3 regions of the Propionimicrobium sp. PCR01-08-3 genome follow, and region 1 is predicted to be linked to each of the others. Evidence: predicted binding sites of a transcription regulator. Region 1 holds the regulator's gene; each other region holds the start of a gene.

Region 1 (9,540 bases):
TACGAATTCCGCGAGGAGCAGCCACTGCTCGAGGCGCGATCACTGGCGTTGGAGGGGCTGGGCGATCCGCAAGGGTGCCCGAGTCGGCCAGCCTATCTTGCGGGGCTGGTGTCATTGCTGCGATTCGATTCCGACATCGCTCCGGAGCTGAAGTTCCGTGAACGCCGCAAGGTACGTGAGGCATTGGTGACACGGCTGTGGCCACTTCGGGCGCTCCAGACTGCCTGGGATATCGCGACACCAACTCAGGAAACATATGCTCCTGGGATGCGCTCAGGAGGAGGTATCTACTGACTCGCCGACTGAGCCTTCGGGGATGAGCGGTCTGCCGGATAGTTCGGATAAGAGACCATGCGGATAGGGCGGACGCCGAGAGAGCATCGCCGGATCCCGGCATGACCGGGGCAGTCCCTGCCTATCCTGAATCCGGGAGGCCGGACGGCTGCTCCCATGCTGCAGGTGGAGTTCGCCGGTAGATGCGGTCGGCTTGTCAGGTGTTCTCGGCGCACCGCAATGCAACTTTGCGGTACGGTCAAAGTCATGACTGATACCTCGCCCGAGTCGACCAACTCCAGTGAGCAGGAGCCACAACAGACCGCATCGGCACCCCCAGAAGCAGACGCTCAGGACGCGAAGGATCAGCAGAACGTAAGCGTCCCCCCGGATTCGGATGCCGGGGAAGGCGGTCCGGACGATGCGCACGATGATGCGCTGTATGACGAGGATCCCGGCGCGAACCCCGGCGCAGATGGCGAGGCCGATGCGGAAGACGAATACATTCCCCCGGCCCAAGACGAATCGGTGACCGCATTTGCCCCCGAGATGTGGGAGCTGGGCGGCTGGCCGTTGGGCGCCACCTATGACCCGCAGAACACGATGACCTCGTTCGCGGTCTACGCACCGAAAGCGACCCGAGTCGTCATCGAGCTCTACGACAAGCCGCTGGGTGCCGACGCCACTCACCAGTTCGACACGGTCAAGGGGGAGGACGGTATCTGGCGTAGCCAGCTGGTAGGCGTCGAGCCGGGCAGGCTTTATGCGTACCGAGTCTGGGGCCGCAACTGGGATGTGGACGAAACGTGGCGTCCGGGCACGCTCGCCGGATTCAAGTCGGATCGCGACGAGGAGGGCAACCACTTCAACCCGAACAAGGTGCTGCTCGACCCCTACGCCCGCGAGATCAGCCACGTTCCGCGCAGCCCAAAGATCATCGAGATGGGCCAGGATAGGGGAGTTTTCGCCACTGGTGGCGGTGACTACCACGGCAAGCCGCGCCGCAGCGTCGATTCCGGACGCTATGCGCCCAAAGGTGTGGTGATCTGCGACAACACGTCGACCGGAGATGCGCCCAGGCGTCCGGCTCAAGACGTCACGATCTATGAGGGACACCTGAAGAACCTCACGATGCACCCGTCCGCGGTGAAGCTGGGCGACTACCTTTCGGGCGAGGAGTCGTTCGAAGACGTTCACAACATTCCGGACGAGTTGCGCGGCACCTATGCCGGCGCCGCCTATCTGGCGCCCTACCTCAAGGGCCTCGGTTTCACCACCATCGAGCTGCTGCCGGTGCACGAAACCGATTCCGATCAGGTTGGCGACCAGAACGGCACCACCAATTTCTGGGGTTATCAGACCATCGGGTTCTTCGCGCCGAACCGGGACTACGCCCACGACAAAACGCCCGGCGGCCCGTCACGCGAGTTCAAGGAAATGGTGCGGGCCTTTCATGAGCACGACATCGAGGTCTATCTTGATGTCGTCTTCAACCACACCGCCGAGGGCGGCAACTGGGACAACGACATCGATTCGGCTGCCTTCACGACCTTCGGCGGGTTCGCCACCACGCACTATTACGATCTGACCGCCGACGGATTCATCGTCGACGGAGCCACCGGGTCGTCCAATCAGACGAACTTCTCCACCCGCGCCATGTGCGATGTCGTGATGAACTCGCTCATCTACTGGCATGACAACATGGGCGTCGACGGATTCAGGTTCGATCTCGCGACGGTTCTCGGACGCTTCCCCGCCGCGTCCGACAAGGACGATTGGGGCGGCAGGAGGCGCTTTTTCAATGCTCATCCACTGCTACGTGAAGCCGTCGACTGGGCCAACGAACAAGAGATCGAGGTCATCGCTGAAGCATGGGATCTGTGGGGGTATGAGGTCGGTAACTTCCCCTCTGGCTGGGGCGAATGGAACGGCCGATTCCGCGACGCGGTGCGCCACTACCTGAAGGGTGACGGCAACACTCGGGCCTTCATCGAACTGTTCAACGGCGACTGGCTGCATTTTAACGACAACGCCGGGCCGCAGAAGTCCATCAATTTCGTGACCGCTCACGACGGCTTCACCATGATGGATCTGGTGAGTTTCAACGAACCCAACAACAACCAGGAGTATCCCTTCGGACCATCCGATGGGGGATCCCCGCAGAACAATTCCTGGGATTCGGGCGGCGATCAGGCGCTGCGGCGCACCCGCTGGCGCAACAACTGGGTGAGCCTGATGTGCGCGCGCGGGGTGCCGATGGTGGTCAGCGGCGACGAATACGGCCGGACGCAGAACGGGAACAACAATCCGTGGAACCTGAACACCATCGGGATGTGGAACAACTGGGCCCAGCTTGCGTCCAACGCCCCGACCAGGATTCCGGTCGATCCCAACGATCCGGAGGTCGGCTCCTATTTCGACGTCGTGGGTGAGTGCGATTCCGAGCCCGACGTCAATCCGATGTTCCGGTTCGCCAGGTTCACGGCCAGGCTCAGGGCACTCGATGTCACGTTGCGGCAAAAGACCTGGGGATCGGGAAAGCTGGATTCGGACAACGTCAGCTACCTCTACTACCGGCCCGATCTGTCGGGTGAACCAGGGCTCACCGACCGCCAGATGACCGTATTGATCAACGGGGCCGGCGTCGGCGGCACCGACTATCTGGTGATGATCAACATGTACACATCGTCGGCGGTGTTCAAGGTGCCCGATCCGACCGAGATCCAGAGACGCGATCTGAAATGGCATCGGCTCATCGACACCGCCCCGTGGGCAGAATCCCAAGGTAATTGTTGGCCACCGTCGCAGGGCGATGTCATCGAGGGTAGCTATACGGTTGAGCCGTGGTCGATAGCCGTACTTGCGGCTGCCAACGATCAATCGCCGGTGTTCGGCTATCGGGGTTTTCGGACTCCAATCAGGCGTGGCCGGTTGGACGCGTCATCGCTGGCCGAGTGATGTGAGGAATCAAGGTTCGATTCATCGTGGCCTCGCCGGCGCGGCGAGGTCATGATGATGGGCATAAGAAGTGAATCGGTGAGTTCGGGCAAGCATGGCCGAACTCACCGGAACGAAGATGACCGGAACGAAGAAGATAGGCGCAATGGTTGTTATGCGGACCGAGGAAGTGCTCCAGCTGATGGTCGAGGTCGCCGAGCAGGTGATTCGTCCACGATTCCGGGCATTGCACGCCGATCAGATCGACGAAAAGTCGCCTGGTGATTTTGTGACCGTGGCCGATCGCGAATCCGAGGCTTTGCTCACGAAGGAACTCGTGGCCCGCAACCCCGGCTGCCTGATCGTGGGGGAGGAAGCCACCTTCGCCGACCCGAACATTCCCGGCGGCCTGGGATCGGCGGAAATCGCATACACCGTGGATCCCGTCGACGGCACCGGGAACTTCGTGAGAGGAAACCCGCACTACGCGGTGATGATCGCCGAGATCAGGCGCACCGAGGTGACTCGCTCGTGGATTCTGCACCCCGAGAGCGGGGACGCGTTCGTGGCCGAAAAGGGCTCCGGTGTCACTCGCAACGGCGAGCGGCTCGCCACCCCCGCACCATCGCGGCCTTCAGCAGATGGTGCCGAGGACGGCGGCGCGTCCATGCAACCTCTCAGGGCCGGAGGCACCAAGAAGGTATGGCGGTGCTTCGATTCCTCCGACGGTTTCGCGGAGCCCATCGGATCGAATTTCTGCGCCGGATTCGACTACCCTCAACTGCTCACCGGGGGCGCCGACTTCTTCGTCTACCGCAATCCGAAGCCGTGGGATCACCTGCCCGGCTTACTGATGCTTTCGGAGCTCGGCGGGGTCATCAGCCAAGTCGACGGCCAGCCCTACGGGCCCGCGAGCAGAAACGCCGAGGCCATCTGTTGTGCGCCGAATCCCGGCGTGGCCAAGTATGTGACCGGACGCTGGAGGGGGCCGGCCGATAAGTGAGCTCGCCGGCGGCGATTCCATGAGTGACGAAGAATGAGCGCACTCAGTGATTTTTTGGACGTGTCTTGGCTCAGGTAGGGATGTGGCGGGCCACCCCGGTGCGCGCATTCGAAGGTCGTTCAGGTCTGCTGCTGGTGAATCGGCGACGGCAAGGACGCTCCGGCTGGCGTTACTCGGTGTCCGGGGTAATATTGGCACTCGGAATTGCTGAGTGCCAGTAGCCTGTGGGTCAGGCCGAGGCCAGTTCTGCGCGAGGGAGGGAACGATGGACGACCGAAAGCTGAAAGTGCTCGGCGCCATCGTCGCAGACTTCGTCGCGACCCGTGAGCCCGTCGGCTCCAAGGCGCTTGTCGACCGGCACAGCCTCGGTGTCTCGCCGGCGACCATCCGCAATGACATGGCCGTCCTCGAAGAGGAGGGCTATCTCGCTCAGCCGCATACCAGCGCCGGACGCGTGCCCACCGACAAGGGGTACCGGCTTTTCGTCGACCGGTTGGCGACCGTCAAGCCGCTCTCGGGTGCGGAACGGCGAGCAATCTCGACATTCCTGGCCGGCGCAATCGACGTGGACGACATCGTCCATCGAACGGTGCGCCTTCTCGCGCAGCTCACCCGCCAGGTCGCGATCGTGCAATACCCGGTGTCCAGTGCGGCGACGGTGCGGCACGTCGAGGTGATCAGCTTGAGCCCTGACCGGGTACTGGTGATCCTGATCGATTCGACCGCACGAATCGATCAGCATTCGGTGCTGGTCGACGCCCATACCGAAGACGAGTTGGAAACATGGCGCGACCAACTGAACGCGGCGATCGCGGGCAAGAAGCCGAAGCAGGCCGATGCCGCGCTGGCCGAGATCGAGGCGACGGAAGGCTTCGACCAGCAACGGTTCGGACGCATCACAGCCGCGCTGCACGCCATGGTGGCCAACGATCCGTCAAGCGAAGTGGCCGTGGCAGGAATGCCGAACCTGATGCGCTACGGCGCGTCCCATGAACGTTCCATCGGCCCGGTGCTGGATGCACTGGAAGAGCAGGTCGTGCTGCTGCGTCTATTGGACGACGCGGTCGGCGACCACTCCGGCGATGTGACCGTGCGGATCGGGCAGGAGAATCCGTACGTGCCGCTGCACAGCACATCGCTGGTGGCAAGCGAATACGGTTCCGACGAGGTCTGGGCGTCGCTCGGAGTCGTCGGACCGACATCAATGGATTACCCGTCAACAATTGCGGCCGTGCGGGCCGTCGCCCGCTACGTCGGACGATTCCTGGCAGAAGGATGAACGAGAACAACTGATGAGCAACCCTGACTACTACCAGGTACTGGGCGTCTCCCGGGACGCATCCGCCGACCAGATCAAAAAGGCTTACCGCAAGATGGCCATGAAGGTGCATCCCGACGTGGCCACCGATCCGGACGCGGAAGAGAAGTTCAAGCAGGTCAACGAGGCCTACGAGGTGCTCAGCGACCCGAACAAGAAAGCGGCCTTCGATCGCGGCGGCGACCCGATGAGTCACGGAGCCTCCGGCGGTGACCCGTTCGCCGGCATGGGCGGATTCTCCGGGTTCAGCTCCGCCGGCGGCGGGTTCGACATCGGCGACCTCTTCGGCGCGATGTTCGGCCAGGCGCCAGGCGGTCGTGGTCCGAAGTCACGGGTGAGTCGCGGTCAAGATCAGCTGGTGCGCACCAAGTTGACTTTGCCCGAGGCCGTATTCGGGGTGACGAAGCCGGTCACCTTCAACACCTATCTGATCTGTGAGACCTGTAACGGTTCCGGATCGAAGGACGGACGCGATCCGGTCACCTGCACTCAGTGTCACGGCCGTGGCGAGATTATCGTCTCGCAACGCTCGATTCTCGGCGAGATCCGTACCTCGCAGCCTTGCCCGGCCTGTCAAGGCTTCGGCAACATCATTCCCGAACCGTGCCCCGAGTGCTCGGGCCATGGCCGGGTGTCTCAGCAGCGCACGATCAACGTGAAGATCCCCGGCGGCGTCGACACCGGAAACCGCGTGCACCTGCAGGGCCAGGGCGAGATCGGGCCGGGTGCGGGGCCCGCAGGTGACCTGTATGTCGAGATTCAGGTCATGCCGCACGACACCTTCCGCCGCGATCGCGACAATCTGGAGATGGTCATCAGGCTGCCGATGTCGCTGGCGGCTCTCGGCACCGAGATGGACATCGACACCCTGGAGTCCGAGCTGCCCGACTGCCCCGAGGAGAACCGCAAGGTGCATCTCGATGTGCCGCCCGGCACCCAATCGGGTACCCGCCTGACGATCAAGGGCCACGGGGTGCCGAGCTTGCGGGCGAACCGCCGCGGCGAGAACCCGCGCGGCGATCTCGGGGTGACCATGCTCGTCCAGACCCCGACGAAGCTCGACGCCGAGCAGCGTGAGCTGCTCGCTCAACTCGCCCAGATGCGCGGCGAGGGAAGTCCCGAGGTGCTGAGCAAGTCGGAAGAAAAGGGATTCTTCAACCGGTTGAAAGACGCCTTCCAGTAAGTCTCCCTCGCGGGGCATTGGGAGCAGTGCTGGCAAGTGTGATCGGCGGTCAGGCAGTGGGTTCACTACCCGCTGATGGAGGCCCGCGGTCGCCCCGAATACGTGGAAGGCATGAATCATGACTGACCCGTTGTACCTCGCTGAGCTATCTGACGACATGCGAATCGGTGAGTCTATCGAGGTCACCGATGATGAGGGTCGCCACGCGGCTGTGGTCAAACGGACCAGAATCGGCGAGTATCTGCTGGTGGCCGATGGCGCCGGGCACGCGATCCGCGGGCCGGTGACCTCGGTCAGCAAGCAGGGCGTCCGGGTGCGGGTCGAGGAGATCCGTGCCACACCCGAGCCGAGATTCAGATGGACAATGGTGCAGGCACTCGCCAAGGGCGACCGTTCGGAGATCGCCGTTGAATCTCTGACCGAACTCGGCGCATCCACGATCATCGCCTGGCAGGCGTCCAGATCGGTGGTGCGGTGGGACGCCCGGGCAGGCATGCCTGATAAGTCCGAGAAGGGACTTGCCAAGTGGAGGTCGGTAGCCAAGGCGTCGACCAAGCAGTCCAGGCGGTTCCTGGTCCCCGACGTGCGGTACGCGTCCAGTGCCCAGGTCGCTGAGATCGTCGAGCGGGCCGACCTCGCGCTGGTCGCCCATGAGGACGCCACCATGCCGCTCGCCCAAGTCGAGCTTCCCGTCGATGGCGGTGAAATGGTGGTCATCGTAGGGCCGGAAGGCGGCATCGCCCCCGACGAACTGGAACTGTTCGCGTCCAAAGGCGCACAACTGGTGAGCCTCGGCGATGGTGTGCTGCGCACCTCCAGCGCAGGAGTAGTGAGCCTGGCTCAATTGCAGCTGCTGGCGCAACTCCGGAGCTGACTTTCGCCTCGCTCCGTCACGGCCGCAGCCATCGGCTGCCAACGAATATGCGTAACTGGGTCACCCATTGAGATAGTTGCTCAGCTTGATGGGTGGGGGAAGCGATCGAAGGCGCGCTCGGCCTCGTTCTGGGCAACCTTGGGCAGAGGCTTGAATCCGTTGATCTCCAGGACACGTTTGCCGGGGCGTCCGGCACGTTTCCAGGTACCGGTGACGGTGCCCTTGCGCACGATGCACTTTTGGAACATGCCGTTGTTGCCGGGCACAAGGAGTTCGTGGTGCGTTTCGGGCACGAGGACGAGCCGGTCGGGATAGCCCAGCACGAGCTCGTCGAAGCCGGGGAGCAGGTAGGTGGTGTCGAGTTCGGCGCCGAGCGCTGCGGCATCGTCGATCAGCCCAGGGCGGAAATAGCGCGCCTCCCCGGCAGGATCGTCCAGCGATGGATCGGTTTCTACTTGGTCTTCGATCAACGAAAATGCCTTGCGGACGGCGGTCAGTGAAAGCTTCGTCCACCAGCAGAAATCGCGCAGGGTGGCGGGGCCATGGCCGGTCAGGTAGCGCAGCAGCATCGCGGCGATTGCAGCCATCCGGTCGTCGTTGAAGTGTTCGGCCAAGGTCGACTCGCGCGGCAGCCAGGTCTCGGCGAGCACGACGTTGTTGTCCTGCCCGTTCCACGGGCCGTAGCAGGCGACACGATGAGCGACGAGATGAGAAAGCACGTGGTATCCGCGGCCCTTCGCGGAGCTCATGCCGGCGGCATCCCACAGCGCGAAGAGGTCGGATCGGCTGATGCCTGTCGGTGTGGCTGCCGCGGAATTCTCCAGAACTTGCCGCGCCAGGTCGATCTGAGCCTGGTCGAGCCCAAGAAACGAGCGGCGCTTGGTCTGGGCCCTCAGGGGGCCATCGGCGCACAATTCGGTCATCCACGCCAGATCGTCTGCGCCCACGGCGAAGACGGTGCCGCGCATCGGATAGCCGCGCACGATCGTCCCGTCGTTGAAGCCGGCGAGCACCCGGGCAACCCGGTCATCTTCGGGCAAAGGGGAGAGCCGCAAAGCGATGGACGAAATGACCCCGGGCAAATCCTGGCCTTGCATTGCCCCGAGTGCGCCGACGGCTTCATGTGGGTCGGCGGCAGCGGGACGTGCCAGGCCCTGCGCCAGTAGCCGCAGCCGTACAAGTTCTGGGTCGACCATGCGCCAACGGTAGCCGACGGTGGTCAGATACCGATCGCCCCGCGTGGCTCATGCGGCGTGCAGCGGGGTGATCGCATAGATCTGTTCGGCCAGACGATCTCCGGCGAGCTCAAGGTCGTAGTGTGTTTGGAGATTGAGCCAGAACTGCGCTGTAGTGCCGAAGTACTTTCCGAGGCGCAGCGCAGTGTCGCCGCGGCAGTTCCGCTGGGGGCTTCAGCAGACCAGTTCGGCGGGAACCGGTCGTCCACTGGGGATAAGACCGGAAAGGTCAACGTCGACCCGGTGATTGCGGTCGGCGGTCGAGCCGAGCATCAGGTGGGCGCCGATACCCAGCGACTGCCAGCGGCTGCGGTAGATCCAGCGCAGCGCTTCCGGATCGCTCAGCCGCCAGAAGTTCACCAGATAGCCGCCCTCGAACAGGTGCACCAAGGTGAAGCCGCCCGGATAGGCGGCACAGGCCGCGTTCTCCAGGTAGTGCGCATTGGTGTCGCCGAGATCGGCCCGGTTGCGCCGCATCCGGTGAGTGTGCCCGGCCAGGTGCAGGAAGACACCGGGAGCCTGGCGCTCGATCAGTTGCAGCCGCAGCCTGTCGCGTCCGCGCAGCATGAACTGGGGACCTGAGGCGGACGACCAGGCGGCATCGGTGGTCACCGGGTGATGGGTGCAGGCCAGCGTCGGGCGCTCCGGTTCGTGGATCAGCTCGGTCATGATCTGCTCGTACTGGTCGGGAGTGATCCAGCCGCCACCCGAGCCGCG
Region 2 (9,540 bases), 850 kb from region 1:
TCGTCGCGGAGCCCCGTGACTTCGCAAGCTGATCGCCTGTCCAAGCTTGACACCGTTATCACCGGGATTGACTAGCGAAGACGCCTATTCGTGGCGGTGTCATCCGCGGCCGGGAGGCAAAACGGCATTGCCGCACCCCTGGCCGATATCTAGGTTGTCGCTTGAAGGGTGTGCGGACCGGCTCGGACGCAAGAAAGCGACAGCCTATCCGCACCGTCTTTTCATCGGTACCGGTATTTCGCCGGTCGCTACTGTCAGGAGCAGTGCGAGATATGAAGCGAGGAAGCTTTTTGGCCGCCATGGGTGCTGTGGGCGCGGCCGCAGCACTCGGCGGATGTTCACCTGATCCCGCGACCCAGGGCGGAGGAACCGCCTTGAACTTCTTCAACGACGCCGGATCATGGGATCCCGGCTACCAGGCGGCAAGCGACGGACTGGAATCGGTGTGCGGCTGGGGCATTTCACCGCGCACCATCCCCAACGCCTTCTCCTACGAGCAGGTCGTCCGCTCCCTACTGCAGACCAAGGAGCCCCCCGACCTGGTGAAATGGGGCAGCGGCTACCGGATGCGGGATCTGGCCCGCACCGGTGCGCTCGCCGCCCTCGATGACGAGTGGACATCCTCGGTGTCCAAGGGGTGGCTCAGCGACGCCATGACCGCCGACTTCACCTACGGCGATCACATCTACGGGCTGCCGCTGATTCAGGGCTATTACGTGCTGACCTTTAACGTCTCGGTCTGGGACGATCTGGGGCTCAGCAAGCCCGAGACCTGGGATGACTTCATCTCGGTATGCGAGGAGTTGAAGGCCGCCGGCCTCGCGCCGATCGGCACCACGCAGCAGAATATGTGGCCGACCGCGAACTGGTTCTCCATGCTGTCCGCTGCCTTCTCGTCGGAGTGGTACGACAAGGTCTGCGCCAACGAGGCATCCTTCTTGGACGACGAGCCGCGCGAAATGCTGCAGTTGTGGCAAGACATGATCAATGCGGGTTACCACTCGTCGGCCGATTCTCTCAATGACGACTTCGCGTCCATGGTGCAAGCCGGACGCGTGGGCATGTGGCCCGCGGCGCTCAGCTGGTCGTCCGCCAACTTCAATGACGATCAGCAGCCGTGGCAGTGGGGCGGCACCCTGGTCGTGCACGAGGTCTTCCAGCGCGCCGACGGATCGCTCGGGGTGCGGATTCCGGGTGGCGTCCGTGAGGCGCTCTCTGCCTCCACGGTGATCGAGACGCCGGGCTTCGAGCTGGCGCGTGGCGACGGCTTGGCCGAACGCTACCTGGCCGAAGAACTTCCTGCTCAAGCACTGTTCAGCACGACGTTCACGGTTGGCGAGGGCACTCGTTCGGTGGCGTTGCGGTTCTTGGACGATCCCGCCACCGGCGATGGATACGAGTTCCAGCTGTTGGCCGGCGAGCGGCGGATCGTTTTCGCCAGGCGCCCCAACTATCCCTGGCACCGCAATGACAACCGGGGTTTGGAGCGTCCGTTCGACTTCTCGCCGGGCACCGAACATAACCTGCAACTGGTGCTGGACGACGACCTGGTCACCATCTACGTCGACGACGTGGCGCTCAACTCCCGGGCGTGCAGCCCGACCGGTAAGGCGCTGGCCGTTCAGGTGGTCGACGGGTCGGTCAGTTTCGGGCCCAGCCGGTTGAGCACGCTGGCTTGATTCGGCTGAAGGTAGGCTCACTGGGTGGCTGATGATCGTCCGGAAGATGGCACCCGTGGTGAACCCGTTGACGGGCCAGACGACTCGCGTCCGGGTCAGAGCGACTCGGTTGCCGATGACCTGAACTCAGCACCCCGTCGGGCCGAAGCGAGCCATCCCGATGTCGAGGCTGACCCTGATGATCAGCAGGCCGGCGATCGAGACTCCGACAAGGGTGACCAAGAACGCGAGTGGTGGGACGACCCCGGCATGCCCTGGAAGCGCAAGCCAACTCGCAGCGATATCGCGTGTCTGGCGTGGATCGGATTCTTGGGCGTCTTCAGTCTCGCGATGCTGCCGGTCAGGGCATGGCTGCTCGGCGCTCCCGAGCGGTTGCCGTGGCTGGTCGGGCTGATGGGCTCACGCTCGGGAACGACGCTGCTCGGCTCGGTGATCCGAGTCGGCGATGACCTGCCGTATGTCTGGCCGATCCTGCTTGGCACGTTGATGTCGATCAAGCTCGATTGGACGTATTGGTGGGCCGGCAAGCTGTGGGGCCGCGGCATGATCGAGATCTGGGCGGGGCAGTCGAAGCGTGCCGCCCGAAACTATGCCAGGGCGGAGCGTTGGGCGAACAAGCTCGGCTGGGTCGGCATGTTCGTGGCCTACGTGCCTATTCCGCTGCCGCTGACCGCGGTGATTTTCGTCCTCGCCGGGGCGCAGGGGATGAGTCTGAAGAAGTTTCTGGCGCTCGACTTCGCGTCCTGTCTGACGTGGCTGGTGGGCTATTTCTTCTTCGGGTTCTTCGTGGGGGAGCCCGCGGTCAAGCTGCTCGAGTTCTACGCGAAGTTCGCGAACTACGTGGCAGTGGCGCTGGTGGTGGTCGTCGTCGGGTTGAGCTTCTGGCGCAGCTCCAAGAAGCAAGAGCAGCGCGGCTGAGCTGGCCTGAATTTCTCTCAGGGTTTTCCCGCAACTTCCCCGAAACGCCAGGTCAGTAGCGCAAAGTGAGCTGAGAAATAGCTTAGAGTTCTCTTTATGAGAACCCCGCAGAGCGCGCGCTCCCGGACGCTGAGGCGGCGTCCGGTGACGAACGTGCTCAGACTCATCGCCCTCGTTGTTGGTCTTCCGCTCGTATTCGCCACGCTTGCAGCGCAAGCAACGACCAGCGCCGGTGGCTGGCTCGCCTGCGCGGCGACAGTAGTCCTCGGAGTCGGCCTGTCGCTTCTCTTCACCCGTAACGGACATTTGATTTCGTCCGATCGTGGTCAGGGTCTCGGACACAACTAGAACGCTCGCCTTGTAAGCGGAAGGTCGACCTCCCGCGCGCGATCTCGTGGGCTTCGAGTCGGCATCTTCGTCGCGAGCCAAAGCACGTGCCAGGATTTCGCCTTGGACGCCCGAGCGGGCAGAATGGTCAAGCACTATTTTCTTTTCATCTGGTGCATGCCTCCATAGCTCAGTGGCCAGAGCGCCCGCCTTGTAAGCGGAAGGTCGAGGGTTCGACTCCCTCTGGGGGCTCCGCTTATCGAATCACTTGTTGGCTTGGGATTTCAGGTCGAGCAGCAGCTGCTCGATTGCGTCGGCCAAGTTCTTGTGGCCCGTCTCGGTGAGATGAACCCCGTCTTGGCCGATATCCGTTACGTAATCGGACGCTTTGAGGTAGCGGCAGCCGTATTGTTCAGCGAGCGCCCGATATTCGGCCTCCAGGCCGAGAACCTTGGCAACCGAGGCCTGGTCGAAGTCCACGTCTTCGGTGATCGCGATGCGGGCGGGCGAGATGATGACAAACTCCGGATACTGGTCTTTTCTCCTGCAGAACTCCTGCACGCGGATGATGACTTCTTCGAGGCCCCTGGCGATCTCGGGTGCGGAGACGTTGTATCTGCGTTTGGTGTCGTTGGTTCCCAGCATGACGATGACGACATCCAGCGGAAAATGCGACAGGAGGCACGGCACGACATAATCCAGACCGCACCGAAATGGTTCCAGATGGTCCACGAAGGCGGTCGTCCGGCCATTCAATCCCTCTTCGATGATGTCGAAATCCGGATTGCCTGCCAGGCGTCCCGTCCATCTGATCTGATCGGGATAGCGGCCGCCCGTGATCGGGATGTACCCCCAGGTGTTGGAGTCGCCAAAACACAGCACACGGAGCCTGCTACTCACAGTCGTGCCTCGCCTTTCGAGTCGTTATCGCGTGAAGACGGTGCTCAGCCGGTAGTCGCCGCCCCGCTGACCCAGGTCTGCTTGCCTTCCTGGTCGGTGCCACGGCCATCAAGCTAGGCGTCCATTCCGGTCGCGGTCAGGAAGCCTTGGCCGTCTCCGCTGATCTGCACCTGGCGGCCGGCCTCCAGGAAGGCGGCCTGCCCCTGGACGAGGACGAGGTCGTCCTGCCCTTGGGAGACCCCGATCTCGCCGCGAGTGGCCAGCAGGATCCGGCCCGAAAGCTCACCCGGCAGTTCGATCATCCGGCCGGGGATGAGCTCCAGGCGCCAGCAGGCGAAGGACCGTTCATCGGTCGGGTAACGCCACAAACCGGGAAGTTCCTGCTCGGCAAGCATCGGGACGATCGGGATGGTGGTGAAGTTCACCACCTGGGCCAGTGCCGACGGATCGATGTGCTTGGAGGTGAGGCCGCCCCGCAGCACATTGTCGGAGTTGCCCATCACCTCGACGCCGGTGCCGTGCAGATAGGAATGCAGCCGACCTGGTTGCAGGTAGAGCGCCTCGCCTGGTTTGAGATGGTGCCGGGTCAACAGCAGCGCCGCCAGCAGACTCGGATCGCCGGGGAAATGCTCATCCAAGGTGACCGCAGTACGGGCGAAGTCGCCCAACTCGCCCTCGTCGTCCACATGGTTGATGGCTGCCGCTACGACATCGGTCACGGCGGCGGTTCGTTCATCGTCGGTCACCAGACAGTTCATGAACACTTCGGCCAGGCCTGCGCGTCCGCCTCTGCTGAGCAGCGGCGTGAATACCTTCTGGGAGTCGTTGCAAATACCCAGGCCGGCGAAGAGTTCGGCGCTGGCCTCCGGCGCGCGGAATCCGGCGAGCGCGTCAAATTCGGTCAGCGCGATCAACAGTTCCGGTTTGTCCCAGGGGTCTTTGAAAGTGCGCTCCGGAGCGTCCAACGGAATCTCTTCGGCGTTCTCCCGGGCGAATCCTGCCTGGGCGTCGATCCGGTTGGGGTGCGCCTGCAAACTCAGCGGGCGTCCGGCCGACAACAGCTTCATCAAATAGGGCAGCCGGCCCTCGAACTCGAGGCGCGTCGAGTCGCCTGCCATGGCCGGGTTCTGGCTGATGGCATCATCGAGCGGCACGCCGTCATCGATCCGTGCCGGACCGGACGGGTGCGCACCCAGCCAGTATTCGGCAAGTGGGCGCCCATCGTCCTCGATCCCCAAGATCGCAGGTATCGCATCGTGCGATCCCCAGTCGTAGCGCTTGATGCTTCCGGTCAGCGGATGCATCCGACCTCCTCGTGTAGACACTTTCCGCCTCAGGCTGCGGCCGGCGAGATGAGGAATATCCCGGCGATCGCGCGTGCCTGACCAAGCAAGCAGAAATACTACCTGCTGTGCCGCGGGCCCGGCGTCGCACCGCTATGTCGGCGCGACCTGATCGGTATCGTTTGTATCAACGACGGCTGTGAGAATTACACAGCTGTGATTCGCGGGCTAGAATCGCCCCATGGCTGAAGCACTGCGTAACCTCCAATCGGACGCTCAGCCGTTGACTGAGCGTGAGGCCGCGATTCTCGACTTCGAAAAAAGCTGGTGGCAGGCGAAGGCTCCGAAGGAGACCGAGATCCGGGAGCGGTTCAATTTGTCGGCCGCCCGTTACTACCAGATCATCAATTCGCTGATCGATCGTCCGGCCGCCCTCGAATACGACCCGCTGTTGGTCAAACGGCTTCGCAGGCTTCGTGAGCAGCGGCAGCGCAATCGTTCGGCGTCCCGGTTGAATAGCCGTTAAACCTGAATCCGCCGGTACCCACCCCTGGCCAGACCGGCGCTCACTTCGAAGATATTGGACGCGTACGTGGTCCCGGTCCGCCATTTCGACCAAGTGACGGCGAGCCCGTAAAGCGGCAGGAATGGGAGTCCCAGGCATAGCGTCCACTGGGTGGAATGGGCCGCCTCGTGCTCAAGGATCCGAGGATTTCGCGTTGTCAACGACCGCAGGGTAGCGCGCGGAATGGTGATGACATTTCCGATGGTGAACGCGCCGGCCTTGGGAAACCCGAGCCGATAGCCCTCGGCTATCCACAGCCCGCCCGGCCCGCGATGCGGACGAGCGCCCCCGGTGTGCGCCACGGCAAAACCCAGCGGAGTCGACAGATTCACCCAATTGAGAACCGCCCGCAATCGCTGGGCAGGCGTGAGGGTCGTCATGGGCCCAGATTAGATTGCCCCCTGAACTGTTTGCACTCGCAGGTGCCGAGTGCTAAAAATGAAACTGGCACTCGAACCAAGAGAGTGCCACTGCTTCGAGTAGTGGTGCGGGTGAGACCGAAGCCTTGATCCAAGGCAAGGTCGTCCGTCGCGGGCATCGGCAGCCACGAATCGTTGCGACCACAAGACAACCAAACGGGGCATGGCCCCTGATGCCAAAGGATTTTCCACAGAACCATGGCAAAACTCATTGAATTCGACTCGGAGGCCCGCAAGGGTCTCGAGAAGGGTATGAACACCCTGGCCGATGCCGTCAAGGTGACCCTGGGCCCGAAGGGACGCAACGTCGTCCTGGAGAAGTCGTGGGGCGCCCCGACGATCACCAACGATGGCGTATCCATCGCCAAGGAGATCGAACTGTCCGATCCCTTCGAGAAGATCGGCGCTGAGCTGGTCAAAGAGGTCGCCAAGAAGACGGACGACGTTGCCGGCGACGGCACCACGACCGCTACCGTGCTCGCCCAGGCGATGGTGCACGAAGGCCTGCGCAATGTGACCGCCGGCGCCAACCCGATCGAGCTGAAGCGCGGCATCGACAAGGCCGTTGCCGCAGTCACCGAGCAGCTGGCCGCCATGTCGACCGAGGTCGAGACCAAGGAGCAGATCGCTCAGACTGCCTCCATCTCGGCCGGTGACTCCACCGTCGGCGAGATCATCGCCGAGGCGATGGACAAGGTCGGCAAGGAAGGCGTCATCACCGTCGACGAGTCCAACACCTTCGGCATGGAGCTTGAGCTCACCGAGGGCATGAACTTCGACAAGGGCTACATTTCGGGCTACTTCGTCACCGACACCGAGCGCATGGAGGCATCCCTCGAGGATCCCTACATCCTGATCGTCGACGGCAAGGTCTCTTCGCTGAAGGATCTGCTGCCGGTGCTGGAGAAGGTGCAGCAGTCCGGTCGTCCGCTGCTGGTCATCGCTGAGGACGTCGACGGCGAGGCCCTGGCCGGCCTGATCGTCAACAAGCTGCGCGGCACCTTCAAGTCGGTCGCCGTCAAGGCTCCCGGATTCGGCGATCGCCGCAAGGCCATCCTCGCCGACATCGCGGTGCTGACCGGTGGCCAGGTCATTTCCGAGACCGTTGGCCTGTCGCTCGACCATGCCGAACTCGACATGCTCGGCCGCGCCCGCCTAGTCACCATCACCAAGGACGACACCACGATCGTCGAAGGTGCCGGCGACAAGGATCAGATTCAGGGCCGGATCAAGCAGATCCGCACCGAGATCGAGAACTCCGATTCCGACTACGACCGCGAGAAGCTGCAGGAGCGGCTGGCCAAGCTGGTCGGCGGCGTTGCCGTGATCAAGGTCGGCGCTGCCACCGAGGTCGAGATGAAGGAGCGCAAGCACCGCATCGAGGACGCCGTCCGCAACGCGAAGGCTGCTGTTGAAGAAGGCGTGCTGCCCGGTGGTGGCGTTGCCCTGATTCAGGCTGCCAAGAACGCCGCGCTCGAGGGTCTGTCGGCCGACGAGCAGATTGGTGCGCAGATCGTGGTGAGCGCCGCGGAGGCGCCGCTGAAGCAGATCGCCGTCAACGCCGGCCTGGAGGGTGGCGTTATCGCTGAGAAGGTCAGGAACCTTCCGGCGGGCGAGGGCCTGGACGCCGCGAACGGCGAGTACGTGCACATGGTCAAGGCCGGCATCCTGGATCCGACCAAGGTCACCCGCTCGGCTCTGGCCAATGCCGCGTCGATCGCCGGTCTCTTCCTGACCACCGAGGCCGTTATCGCCGACAAGCCCGAGAAGGCTCCGGCGATGCCCGCCGGCGCAGGCGACGAGATGGGCGGAATGTACTGATCCACCCGGTTCGGTAACCAGCCTGGGCGGTCTCACCCGACTGCCTGATAAAGAATGGGACGACTCGAACGAGCCGTCCCATTCTTTTTGCGTCTGGGGTGTCGCGCGTCCAAATGTGGGCTGACCCAGCATCATGGTGTCATGTCGGGGCTTCTTGAGGTGGTCGTGGTGACTGCTGAGGATGCGCGGCGCGCCGAAGAAGGCGGCGCCGACAGATTGATGATGGTCGGCGAGCTCACCGGGCAGGGACGCTCTCCCGAGCCGGCAGCATTCAGACGGGCGCGCGAAGCGTGCACGATTCCGATCCGCCCGTTGTTGCGGCTGCGCGACGGCTACCGCTCGGACGGTGGTGAGATCACCAGACTGCGCGGCCTGATCGAGACATATCTCACCGATGGCGCGGAGGGTTTCGTCCTCGGCTTCTTGGACGGCTATTCGCAGGTCGACATCGAAATCGTCCGGACGCTCACCGACGACGGCTACTGGCCGTGGACCTTCGATCACGCCATCGACCGCTGCCTCGACATGGACGACGCGTGGACGCAGCTGGAGACGATGCGCGGACTCGATCAGGTGCTGACCGCGGGCTCCGGCCGCGGCCTGGAGCAGGGCCTGGACGATCTGATCGCGCGAGCGAGATCCGACCCAAAGATCGCCGAGCTGATCATGGCGGGCGGAGGACTGGTGCCCGAACACGTCGCCTGGCTGTCCAGGGCCGGAATCGTGGCTTTCCAGGTCGGCTCACAGGTGCGTCCGGGTGGATCGTTCGCGGCCGACGTCGACACCTCGCTGGTGCGCGGCTGGCGGATCCTGTTGGATGCCGAAGGCATGCGCCGGGCGGGCTGATCTCCTGGCGCACAACCGTACTGAACAGGAGACGTAACGCGCAGACCTGTCGACCACCGAAATCCGAGAGGCCAGCCAGTTATCGAGTTCACTTCGGCACCTGTACGAGGCCAAAGTGAACTCGATATGTGCGGCTGCGCCAGCTGAGCGATCTAACCTTGGCACCATGAACGATCCAGATCGCAGGCCGATGGTTGCCGTCCCGCCGCGTGAGCGACGGGTGCGCACCCGCCAGGCCGCCAGGGTGGTGGTGCGTGCCGAGGGACGCGTGCTGCTCGGCTCCGATACCGATCCGGGGATGCCCGGCACTCAGTGGTGGGTGACGCCCGGCGGTGGTCTGGACGCCGGAGAGACCTTCGCCGAAGGCGCGGCCCGCGAGCTGGCCGAGGAGACCGGCCTGGTCGTCGACCCGGGCGATCTGACCGGCCCGATCGCCCGCCGGGTGGTTCATCACGGCTATTCGGACCACATCTTGCAGCAGCGAGAGGACTTCTTCGTCCTCGACCTACCGGCCCGTTTCGAGCCCGATACGGCCGGGTTCACCGAGGACGAGAAGGTGACGATGGCAGCGGGATTCGGCTGGTTCACCCTCGACGAGTTGACTGGCAAGACCGTCTGGCCGGTCGAGATCGCCCGCCTCATGCGGGCCGAACCCGGTGACGAGCTCATCGACTTTGGCGATGTCGAGGAGTCGACGGTTCCCGTGAGTCTCGGGCATCGCTGAGCGCTAATGCTCGCCCTCCAACGGAGGATCGTTGATGACGACCGGTGCCAGCTTCTCG
Region 3 (9,540 bases), 830 kb from region 1:
GTCTCGCCGAGCGGATGCTGTCGGACATCATCGGCCTCGATTACACGATCGTCCACGAAGAAGCCTGCAAGCTGGAGCACGTCATCGGAGATGCCATCGAAGAGCGTCTGACGGAGCTGCTGAACTCTCCGCAGGAGTCACCTTATGGATGCCCGATTCCGTCGCTCACCGGCGAGCTTCATCCTGAGTCCTTCCGAAATGGAGTGGTCGCGCTGGCCGATGTGGTCACCGGTGAGGTTCAGAGCTTCGAGCTGGTCAGATTGAGCGAGTTCGTGCAGGCCGACGAGGACGCTCTCACCGGCCTGAATGACGTGGGAGTCGTGCCCGGGGTGACGATATCTGCCGTAGAAGTTGGGTCGGGAGTGGAGATCCGCGGCACCGAGGGCCGCGTGCGAGTCGACCGTTCCATCACCGGTGGCATGTGGGTGGACGCCAAGTCGGCCGGCAAGAGTTGAATGAGGGCATAGGGAAAGCGGCTGTCGCTCGAGAGGCCGAAGCCGTCTACCCACCCCCAGGAGACAAATCATCGGCGACAACCGCTTTCGTAAAGTAACAATAGACGATCGCGGCCCGAATGCAAGGTCTGGGGAAAAGTTGCCGGAGATTAGTTGATCTTGTTGTTCTCGGTGCCACGGGTGCGCTGCGGATCAAGCCATGCGGTGCTTACGAGCGAAGCCGAGATGCCTGATCTGAGGATGGGCACGAAGGCCGGAAGCTTGGTCCGGTGCGGCGGGTGGGTCTAGGCTTACCCAGGATCCATTGATGGACCACGCGATAGTCGTGGGCCCGTGGATCGGGCGGCAGATCTGAGCGGGATTGGCTCAGCTTGGCCTCATAGCTCAGGGGATAGAGCAGTGGTTTCCTAAACCATGTGTCGCAGGTTCGAATCCTGCTGGGGCCGCCATCGTGTGATCTATTCGCGCCAAAAGGCGTAACTGCTCCGTCGTGCGGACCGTCGCTATCTGATGCGGCATCGTAAGCCGCGAAGCGGGTGCCGATCTGGTCAACTGTCCATTATCTATGCGGGTTGTCGGTGGCCCGCGGTTGAATGGAGATGTTGACAGCAACAGGAGGTTGTTTATGAAGGTCGGAATCATCGTTGGATCAATCCGCGAGGGGCGCAGAGGTCTCGGGGTTGGCAAGTGGGTGCTGGAGCGGGCATCCGAGCGCCGCGAAGCCGAATTCGAACTCATCGATCTGAAGGAGTTCGATGTGCCGCTGCTGACTTCGCGCACGCTGCCGTCGGTCGCGAACAAGCAGTACGGCTCGGAGAACGTGCGGCGTTGGAGCGCGGCGATCGATGCCTGCGATGCCTATATCTTTGTGACGCCCGAGTACAACCATGGGCTGCCGGGCGCATTCAAAAACGCCGTCGACACGCTCGGTCCCGAGTGGACGGGCAAGCCCGTAGGGTTCGTCTCTTACGGTTCGGTGGAGGGCATCCGTGCCGCCGAACAGTGGCGCCAGGTCGTCGTGAACTTCTCCATGGTCGACGTGCGGGCACAGGTCTCGCTGTCGAATTTCACCGAGTTCGCGGACGACGGGACGCCGACGCCGCGTCCACAGCGTGAAATCGACCTGAAGGCACTGCTCGATCAGCTGCTTGACGCGGCCAGGAGGGCTGCTCGCTAGCCGGAGGCGAGCAGGACCAGGGTAAATTGCAGCTATGAGCGGGGCACAGTTGGGGCGAATGGTCGCTCGATCATTGACCGACCACGATGTCTTCGCCTTTGGTGAGGCCGGGGCTGAACTCGATGATCCGGCCGAGATTACTGTCGCTCTGATGGCCGCCGGATGGGGACGCGAGAAGGTCGCGGCTGTGCGCCGAGACGCGCTGGCAGCTGACCGCCCGTGGCCGTTCATGGTTTCTGCGGCCGAACGAGGCGGTATCGGGGCCGCACAATTGCTGGCCGCGAGCAGGCTGGTGGCCGAACACCTCGGGGTGGGGGCTGAGGTACGGCTGCGAGACGCGTCCATGCCGCTCAGCCCGCATGATCGGGCACTGCTCAATGAGCGTCCTCCGCACCACGGAAATGTGGGGTGACCAGGTGAGATACCTGCAGCTACGAAGCGACAACTCGTTGTGGCAAAGGCATCGCTGCACAGTCATGAAGGTGGTGGGCGTTGGAGCGGCGCTGACGTTGCTCGCCGGGTGCACGAGTGGAGCTCAGGGAACTGATTCGCTGCAGGCCGATGTCGAGGACATCCTCGACCAGGCGGGGCAGCAGGTGCTCACCCGGCTGGTCATCACCCCTGAGGCGGAATCGGTCAAGGTCGGGTTACGTACGGATGGCACCGAAGTCTGGTGGACGCATGACGGCGCCGGTGAACAGGTCGATCAGCCGTCGATCACCGGAGCCAGCCGTGCCGATGCGATCGATTTCGAGGCTCTGGCGGATCAGCTGAATTCGCTGCAGACGACCTGCAACACGAACGCACAGGTCGAGGCATTCGTCTCCGTGACCGGAGATGTGATCGCCGATTCGGTGTGCGATGGCACTATCGCTGCGTCGTCGATCAACGGATCCGAACCGCAACCCGTAGATCTCGACCTGACCGATGGCGAGGACCTCGACCGGGCGCTGGCCGAGGTGGCGGCCATCCTGCCGAACGGCATTGTCTATCAGCTCAGCCTGCCCGGCCCCGCATCTCCGCGAGGGCAGACCTTGCGTGCCGACGGCAATCCATGGGTATTGGCGGACGGCACCTCATGCCTGCCCGGTTATATCCGGGCGATGCAGCCCGCAGCAGGCGACGGCCTCCGTAACTACGTATGTGATGGTCATGGTCAGCAAACCGTCGACGGCCAAACCCAGGAGGCGTTCGACCCGACCGAGATCCGTGGGGCAGATCTCGCCGCAGCCATCCAACAAGCGTTGGACGAGAGCGGCTACGACCCGCAAACGGTCTCGTACTACGCGATCGAGGAAATGCTCACGACCGGCCTGGTGCTTCTTGCCGTCGGGCCCGAGGACTATTACCAGGTCGCTCTCTGAGCGCGCGGCAATTTTGGGCCGAAGTGCAGCGTCCACACTGACGTCATGCCGAAACTGCTCGAACAAGCGTGTTGATGTGGCAGACGATCAGTTACCGGCAGTCCACAGTCCATGCGCGATTTAGTCGCGCTGAAGAACTGGCGCGTCGAGCAGCGCTTCTTTCGAGATAGCTCAGTTCTTCTTTTCGGCCAGCAGGTCGCGGATCTCCACGAGCAATTCGGTCTCCGTGGCCGCGTCGGCTTCGGGTTCCTTGTCGGCGTCCATGCGCTCACGCAGCTTGTTGACCGGCAGCACCAGGGCGAAGTACACGACGGCCGCCACCAGGACGAAACCGACCAACTGGGTCAAGAACGGCCCGACCGGCACGCCTCCCGGCATCCAGTCGTCGAAGTTCGGCGGGCCGCCGAGCACCATGGAGATGAGGCTCAACACGATATTGGTGAACGCTTCGACAACGCTGTTGAACGCCGCGCCCATGATGAAGGCGACCGCGAGTTCAATGAGATTGCCGCGCATGATGAAGTCTTTGAAGCCTCGCATGGGTACCTCTCGGATCGGGGGCAGATAACACCGGCAACGGCGTCCCTAGTGGTCGCCGACCCGACTGACTATAGGCAAACGCCGTTGGGCTCCAGCGGATATCTCAGCGGTTTGCACTTCGCCTACAGCGGATCGAGATGGTGTCCTGTCATTGACACTGCCCTGTCATTGCATGACGATCCCCATTCTCATCTGGTTGGACGCCGCAGCCAGTTGTGCCGCAGTCTCGGCGTCCGCGGCGACGACCACCAAGGCGCCGGACTCGCCGCCCAGGCTTCCGCTCTCGGTGGTAGGCAGTGCCGCGATCCGCACATCGGTCGCAATATCGATGACGCCACCGTCAGAACTGGAACCGACAACCGAGATACGGTCGCCGACGTGCAGCAGTGCGACCGTGGCTGCGTCCGGGACCCGGAACGGCACCAACCGCTCGTCCGCCTCGGTCATATCGCGGCTACTGAGAACGGCGGCACCGGTCAGCACGCTTCCCTGCGTGAGCGTTGCGGTAAGCACGCGTCCGACCACTTCGTCCGGGTCGCTCAGCGCTTCGGCAGGCATCAACTCGATGGGCATCTCGATCGTGGTGATGTCGGCGGCGGTCAGGGTGCTGCCGGCGGTCAAGGCATGAGAGGCCACCAGCACCGGCGTCGATTCGGGTTTGGCCGGTGTGAGCACCGACAAGATCGCGAAGAGACAGACCATGGCCGCCGCGATGCCGAGACCACGCCGATGCCATCTCAAGAACCGGGCCAGTCGGTTGAAGGCTGATGCTGGATTCACGCACCCATGATTGTTAAACGGGCAGCAAATCGTTCAAATTTCCTGCGCGTTGTGGATAACCCGCGGTTCCCGAGATGACGGGTCGAGATTTGGGGGGTGCTCCTGCCTTCAATCGTTCAGGGTGCGAACGACTTGGACAGGTAGGACACGCCTGCTGAACGGTCTCGCTCACAGTAGATCGCAACCTGGCAGAGTCTGCAGGTATTGCGGGCGCGAACGTGCGCTCGGGCAGCCTGCCCTCGTCTTGCAATCGAGAGTGAATGTGCCGGCGGGCTGTTGTGTTGTCGGCGCCCGGCGCTCTTGCTGTAACCCGGTCAGGCGGCGGCGGATTCTTTGGCCGGCGAGCTGCTCGAGTCCGACGAGCCGGCCGAAGCAGCGCTGCCGGAGGAATCGGACGACGAGGCCGTGCCCTTCGAATCGCTGGTGTCGGTGACGACCGAGTGACCGGATGCCGGGGCAGCAGCGCTCGAGGCCTTGCGGGAATCGGTTGCGTAGAATCCGGAGCCCTTGAACACGATACCGACCGCATTGAAGACCTTGCGCAGTGATCCGCCGCACTCGGGGCAGATGGTCAGCGGGTCGTCAGTGAACTTCTGAAAGGCCTCGAGGTCGTTGTGACAGGCCTGGCAGCGGTACTGGTAAGTGGGCATCTGGCTCAGCTTTCGACGTTGTCTTTGGGGAAGCACCCGCTGCCGGTGAGTAGCACTCGGGCCTTCCGACTGCCAATCATAACGCTTCTGCCGGCCGCCGCGTTATCAGGAGCCGGTCGTTGCGGTCAGTTGCCCAGGCTGATCGGCGCAGGTGGTCTTGATCGTCCGATGGGGAGTGACGAGCCAGTGGACCGGTTGATCGTGTGGCTCCTGGGGAGCCTGGCGAACCTCGTCCTCGTTGAGAAGCACGATCACCGGAGCGTCGGCACGCCGGTGCAGCAAGGCACGGTCGAACCATCCGCCTCCGGTGCCCAGTCGGCTGCCGTCAACACCCGCACAAAGCGCCGCTGCGATCACCACGTCGGCCTGCCGGAGTGCGGCACCGCCCAGCCCAAGTCCCGCCGGGTCGGGAATCCCGAAGACTCCGGGAACCAATTGATCGGTTCCCTCGAAGAGTGCCCAGTCGGGCGCGGGGCGTCTACGTCCGTTCTTGTCGACGCTCAATTTGGGGACGAGGAGCCGGTAGTGTTCGGCCAGTTCGCCGACCAGATCCAGCGTCCCGGGCTCGCCGGGCCTGGAGAGGTAACAGGCCAACGTCGCCGCGCCCGAAGAGGCGTGGCCATCCAACAGTTCGGACACCAACGCCAAGACCCGAGCGTCGCGCAACTGATCGTCCGCATGCTGCTCGGCAAGCGATCGTGAGGTTCGGCGGGCACGAATCTCGGCACGGATCAGTCCACGCGTGGGCACGGCTGCGCGTGGTTGCTGAATCATTCACCTATCGTAGGGCCATGCGCTTGTTCAAACGTCGCAGCGAACCTGTCGAGGTCGTCACCGAACCCGAGGAGACTGCTCCAGAACCGACTTTGCCCGAACCTCCTGCCGCTGATGCGGATGGTCGCCGCAGTGTCGCCGACGAGAAAGAGTATCTGCTTTCGTTGGTGACGCCGCTGCCCGCCTTCGGCATGTACCTGCTGGATGCGTGGGGCACCGCCGTGTGTGAGGACATCATCACCGACAACAATCTGCCGGACGATGACCTCGTGGCGGTTGCCGGATATGCGGTGCGCGCCGACGATCTCGCGGGTGCCGGCGCCGGTGAGGTCCGGCTGCAGGTACGCGCCGGCGACAAGGCCCGCAAGCCCGGATCGGCAGTGCGGGTACGCCAAGGCCAGCCGCTACCCGAGGGCATGGACGCCGTGATCGCCGACCGGGACGCCGAGCTCGATGATCAGGCGTTGACCGTCACGCATCCGGTGAAGTTGGGGGAGCATGTGCGGTGGAGCGGCTCCGAGGCTCGCGCCGGGGTGCCGATCATGCGTTCGGGCGAACGGCTGGACGCCCGGAATAGCGCGTTGCTCGCACTCGCCGGCGTCGACCGGGTGCTGGCGCGTCCGCGTCCGAGGGTCGTGGTGCTGAGCGTGGCCGAGGAAGAAGGCCACACCGACGTGGAGTCGCCGCTGCTTGCGTCCGCCCTGAAATCCGATGGCGTGCAGGTGTGGCGGGTCAGCAATGCCAGTGGCACCGATCGTGAGCTGCAAGATCTGATCAGTGACCAACTGATTCGCGCCGATATCGTGCTGGTCTCAGGCGATCTGGATGATGCCGGCCAGCTGACCCGGGTGGTGGCGGCCATGGGTTTGATGGACGTCGCCGATGTGGCTCTCGAGCCGGGCGGACGCATCGGCCTGGCGCTGGTCGGCGAAGACGAGATCCCGTTGATTCTGCTACCGGACGATCCGGTCGCGTCCTATGTCGAATACCAGTTCTTCGTGCGCCCGCTGATCCGCAAACTGATGGGAGCCCCCGTGGTGAACCAGCCGGTCACCAGATGCATTGCGGGCGGCGAGCTGCGTGGACGCGAGGGAACCGTGTCGGTCAGGCTGGGCACGGTGCGCACCCAGGAGGGCGAGAAGGTCGTGGTACCGCTCGGCAGCCCGGATTATCCGCGATTGACCGACCTGGTCAGTGCGGATGCGCTTGTGGTGCTCGATGAGACGGGGCCGGTGATCTCCCTCGGTGAGCGGGTGGGATGCTGGCTGCTTGATGACTGAAGCCGATTCGCCTGAACGGCCGCTCGCGGGCTGGCCGACGGGTGTCGTGCTGCCGGCGAGTCACCGGTGGCCGGTCGCCGTCCGGGCGGGCGCAGTGGTCTTGCGTCCGCTCGGCAAGCGCGATGAAGCCGCGTGGGATCAGCTGCGGTCGTCCAATTATTCGTGGACGCACGAGTGGGATGCGACGCTGCCTCCCGATGGAACGGGCCATCCGCTGCCGTATCAGGCGTGGCTACGGAAGACGAACAAGCAGGCGAAGAGCGGTGGGATGCTGCCGTGGGCGTTGGCGATCGATCGAGATTGGCCCAGTTGCCCGAAGCGCACCGAGCACACCGAGGTGATCGGTCAGGTCACGGTTTCGAATATTCTCACCGGGTCGGCCAGATCGGGAGTCATCGGATACTGGATCGATCGCGGTCATGCCGGTCAGGGACTGATGCCGGCGGCGGTGGCGTTGGCCTGTGACTATTGCTGGCAGGTGATGCGGCTGCATCGCATCGAGATCTGCATTCGTCCGGAGAACGCGCCCAGCCTGCGGGTGGCTGAGAAACTCGGCTTCCGTGACGAGGGAATGCGTCCGGCTTATCTGCACATCAATGGCGAATGGCGTGACCACCGGGTGTTCTCGCTGAATCGCGGTGAGGTGCCCGGCGGTCTGCTGAACCGTTTGCTGGCGAAGGGCGAGGTGCCGGGCCTGGCGTCCTGAGAAACTGACGGAGGCTGCGCTCGTGCGCTCCGTTCTTCACCCGGTTTGCCAGCAACAGGCCAGTCAGGCGCACGACCCGGGAAGCGGCGCGCAGCGACAATCCTCCGGGGCCTAAGTTCGGTATCCGCGGCGCGCCTTGGTGACGGTGCGAGCGGTGGGCCCTAGTTTTGGTCGCGTGATGACAGGAGTGATCTTCGGGGCAATCGTTGTCGTGTGGCTGATCATTCTTGTGCCGCAATACTTGGGCCAGCATGATCAGCAGGGCCGGATAGATGAGCGCACGATTGATGAGTTCGCGGACTCGATGCGGGTTATTCGCCGTAGTGGCGAGGCGGATGCAGATTTTCTGAGTGATTCGGGCGCGCCGGTTTCGACCCCGTGCACCCGGCGTGCCGCCAGGCGTGATCTGCATGCCATTTCGCATACCTCGATGCGCCGCCGCAAGGTTGGATTGCTCGTGCATCTCGTGATGGTTGCGGTAGGTGTGGCGCTGCCGTTCGTATTGCCGATCTCGCATTGGTGGACGGCGCTGCCGATTGGTCTGCTGATCGGGTGGATCGTCCTGAGCCGGATCAGCGTGGTGACCATCGACCGCATGCTCGCGGCCGAACGCGAGGAACTCGAATTCGGCAACGAAGAGATGACCGTCGTCATCGGAGGCTCCGCGATGAGTCATGAAGACGAGCACACGACCGAGACCGAGCGGTCGATCGATCTGGACGGCCCGCTCGCCGATAACCTCGGATCATTGTGGGACCCGATTCCGGTGACCCCCACCACATATGTGTCGAAGCCGTTGCTGCCGCGTTCTGTCCGGACGATCGACCTGTCCGCCCCGGTGTCGTCCAGCGAATTGGGCATGCCCGTTACCGCGGAGCGTCCGGTTGCGCAGTCGGACGATTCGAGCGCGCAAGACGAGTTGCCGCGCGCCGTCGGCGAGTAGCTCGGCGGCTCCGGCGCCGCGGGTTTACCCCGAGCGATGGGAGCGTTGCTGTCAACGGTCACGTTGATCCCTGGGCTTTGAGATCGCCGCGGGCGAGCGTCTGAAATTCGCCGCAGGACGAATGCGCGCCCTCGTGGCGGAGGTCTTGCCATCCTCGACGACAGAGTTTTGGGGTGGAACGGATGGTTCGTGTACCATCATCGGGTACCGCGAAAACGGACATGGGGCATTGGCGCAGTTGGTAGCGCGTCTCGTTCGCAATGAGAAGGTCAGGGGTTCGAATCCCCTATGCTCCACTCCACGCACAAGGCTCGAACCCTTGCCAACGTCAATGTTGGTAGAGGTTCGAGCCTTGTCGGCATCTGCGGCCCAGGTCAGCGCGTTGGCGTTGACCTGGGGGTCGAGCAGCATTTCGAAGGGCCGGTTGTGCTCGACGCGCAGCTCGTTGTCCTCGTCGATGAAGACCTTGGTGAAGAAGGCCCGGTTGCAGAGCCGCCGGTTCGTGTCGTCGCAGCGGGCGTAGATGTCGGCGCAGTTCGCGAGGAGCCCGAGCGCGTCGTCGAGGTGTGCGCGGGCGTCGGCGTAGTCACCATAGTGGGCGTCGATGCGCCGGGTCACCTTGTCGAGCTCGCCCGTGATGCGGTCCTGCTCGCGTTTGAGGACGCTCAGCGGGATGGCGTCGGCGTAGTGGGCTTGCATGAGCCGGTCTTGCTCGCCTTCGAGCCGGTCGCGGTTCGCGGTGAGCCGTTCGAGTTCTGCGGTTTCGGCGGCCATGAGCCGGTCGAACTCGTGGTGCAGCATCCGGGACTGATGCGCGATCAGGTGTCAGCTGGGGTTAGGCCGCCAGGCTGACGGTCGGGTTCATGATGGT

Evidence for each region. Region 1 encodes HrcA, which represses chaperone genes, less so after heat shock. Its sites were predicted from a motif close to TTGGCACTCGNNNNNNNCGAGTGCCAA; they were not measured.
Region 2: the regulator HrcA is predicted to act here: its motif matches at 6,117-6,143, upstream of groL (chaperonin GroEL).
Region 3: the regulator HrcA is predicted to act here: its motif matches at 5,016-5,042, upstream of QQ658_RS00535 (FmdB family zinc ribbon protein).

Annotation. Positions count from the first base shown of each region.
Region 1 covers NZ_CP127390.1:939,793-949,332, forward strand. Annotated here, with positions in the region: gene QQ658_RS04420 (hypothetical protein) at 1-294, shown strand, start outside; gene QQ658_RS04425 (alpha-amylase family glycosyl hydrolase) at 541-3,231, shown strand; gene QQ658_RS04430 (inositol monophosphatase family protein) at 3,377-4,213, shown strand; gene hrcA (heat-inducible transcriptional repressor HrcA) at 4,479-5,492, shown strand; gene dnaJ (molecular chaperone DnaJ) at 5,506-6,714, shown strand; gene QQ658_RS04445 (16S rRNA (uracil(1498)-N(3))-methyltransferase) at 6,833-7,588, shown strand; gene QQ658_RS04450 (winged helix DNA-binding domain-containing protein) at 7,669-8,784, opposite strand; gene QQ658_RS04455 (purple acid phosphatase family protein) at 8,998-9,540, opposite strand, start outside.
Region 2 covers NZ_CP127390.1:89,920-99,459, forward strand. Annotated here, with positions in the region: gene QQ658_RS00405 (ABC transporter substrate-binding protein) at 273-1,679, shown strand; gene QQ658_RS00410 (DedA family protein) at 1,704-2,597, shown strand; gene QQ658_RS00415 (hypothetical protein) at 2,694-2,945, shown strand; tRNA gene QQ658_RS00420 (tRNA-Thr) at 3,104-3,176, shown strand; gene QQ658_RS00425 (GDSL-type esterase/lipase family protein) at 3,189-3,824, opposite strand; gene manA (mannose-6-phosphate isomerase, class I) at 3,938-5,128, opposite strand; gene QQ658_RS00435 (DUF3263 domain-containing protein) at 5,349-5,633, shown strand; gene QQ658_RS00440 (hypothetical protein) at 5,630-6,052, opposite strand; gene groL (chaperonin GroEL) at 6,290-7,912, shown strand; gene QQ658_RS00450 (copper homeostasis protein CutC) at 8,054-8,758, shown strand; gene QQ658_RS00455 (NUDIX hydrolase) at 8,925-9,482, shown strand; gene QQ658_RS00460 (hypothetical protein) at 9,486-9,540, opposite strand, start outside.
Region 3 covers NZ_CP127390.1:106,647-116,186, forward strand. Annotated here, with positions in the region: gene QQ658_RS00500 (metal-dependent transcriptional regulator) at 1-455, shown strand, start outside; tRNA gene QQ658_RS00505 (tRNA-Arg) at 829-904, shown strand; gene QQ658_RS00510 (NADPH-dependent FMN reductase) at 1,081-1,632, shown strand; gene QQ658_RS00515 (hypothetical protein) at 1,667-2,044, shown strand; gene QQ658_RS00520 (hypothetical protein) at 2,115-2,996, shown strand; gene mscL (large conductance mechanosensitive channel protein MscL) at 3,168-3,536, opposite strand; gene QQ658_RS00530 (SAF domain-containing protein) at 3,702-4,316, opposite strand; gene QQ658_RS00535 (FmdB family zinc ribbon protein) at 4,631-4,966, opposite strand; gene QQ658_RS00540 (5-formyltetrahydrofolate cyclo-ligase) at 5,072-5,740, opposite strand; gene QQ658_RS00545 (molybdopterin molybdotransferase MoeA) at 5,758-7,020, shown strand; gene QQ658_RS00550 (GNAT family N-acetyltransferase) at 7,013-7,726, shown strand; gene QQ658_RS00555 (hypothetical protein) at 7,902-8,669, shown strand; tRNA gene QQ658_RS00560 (tRNA-Ala) at 8,893-8,965, shown strand; gene QQ658_RS00565 (hypothetical protein) at 9,096-9,521, shown strand; one part of gene QQ658_RS00570 (IS3 family transposase) at 9,505-9,540, opposite strand, start outside.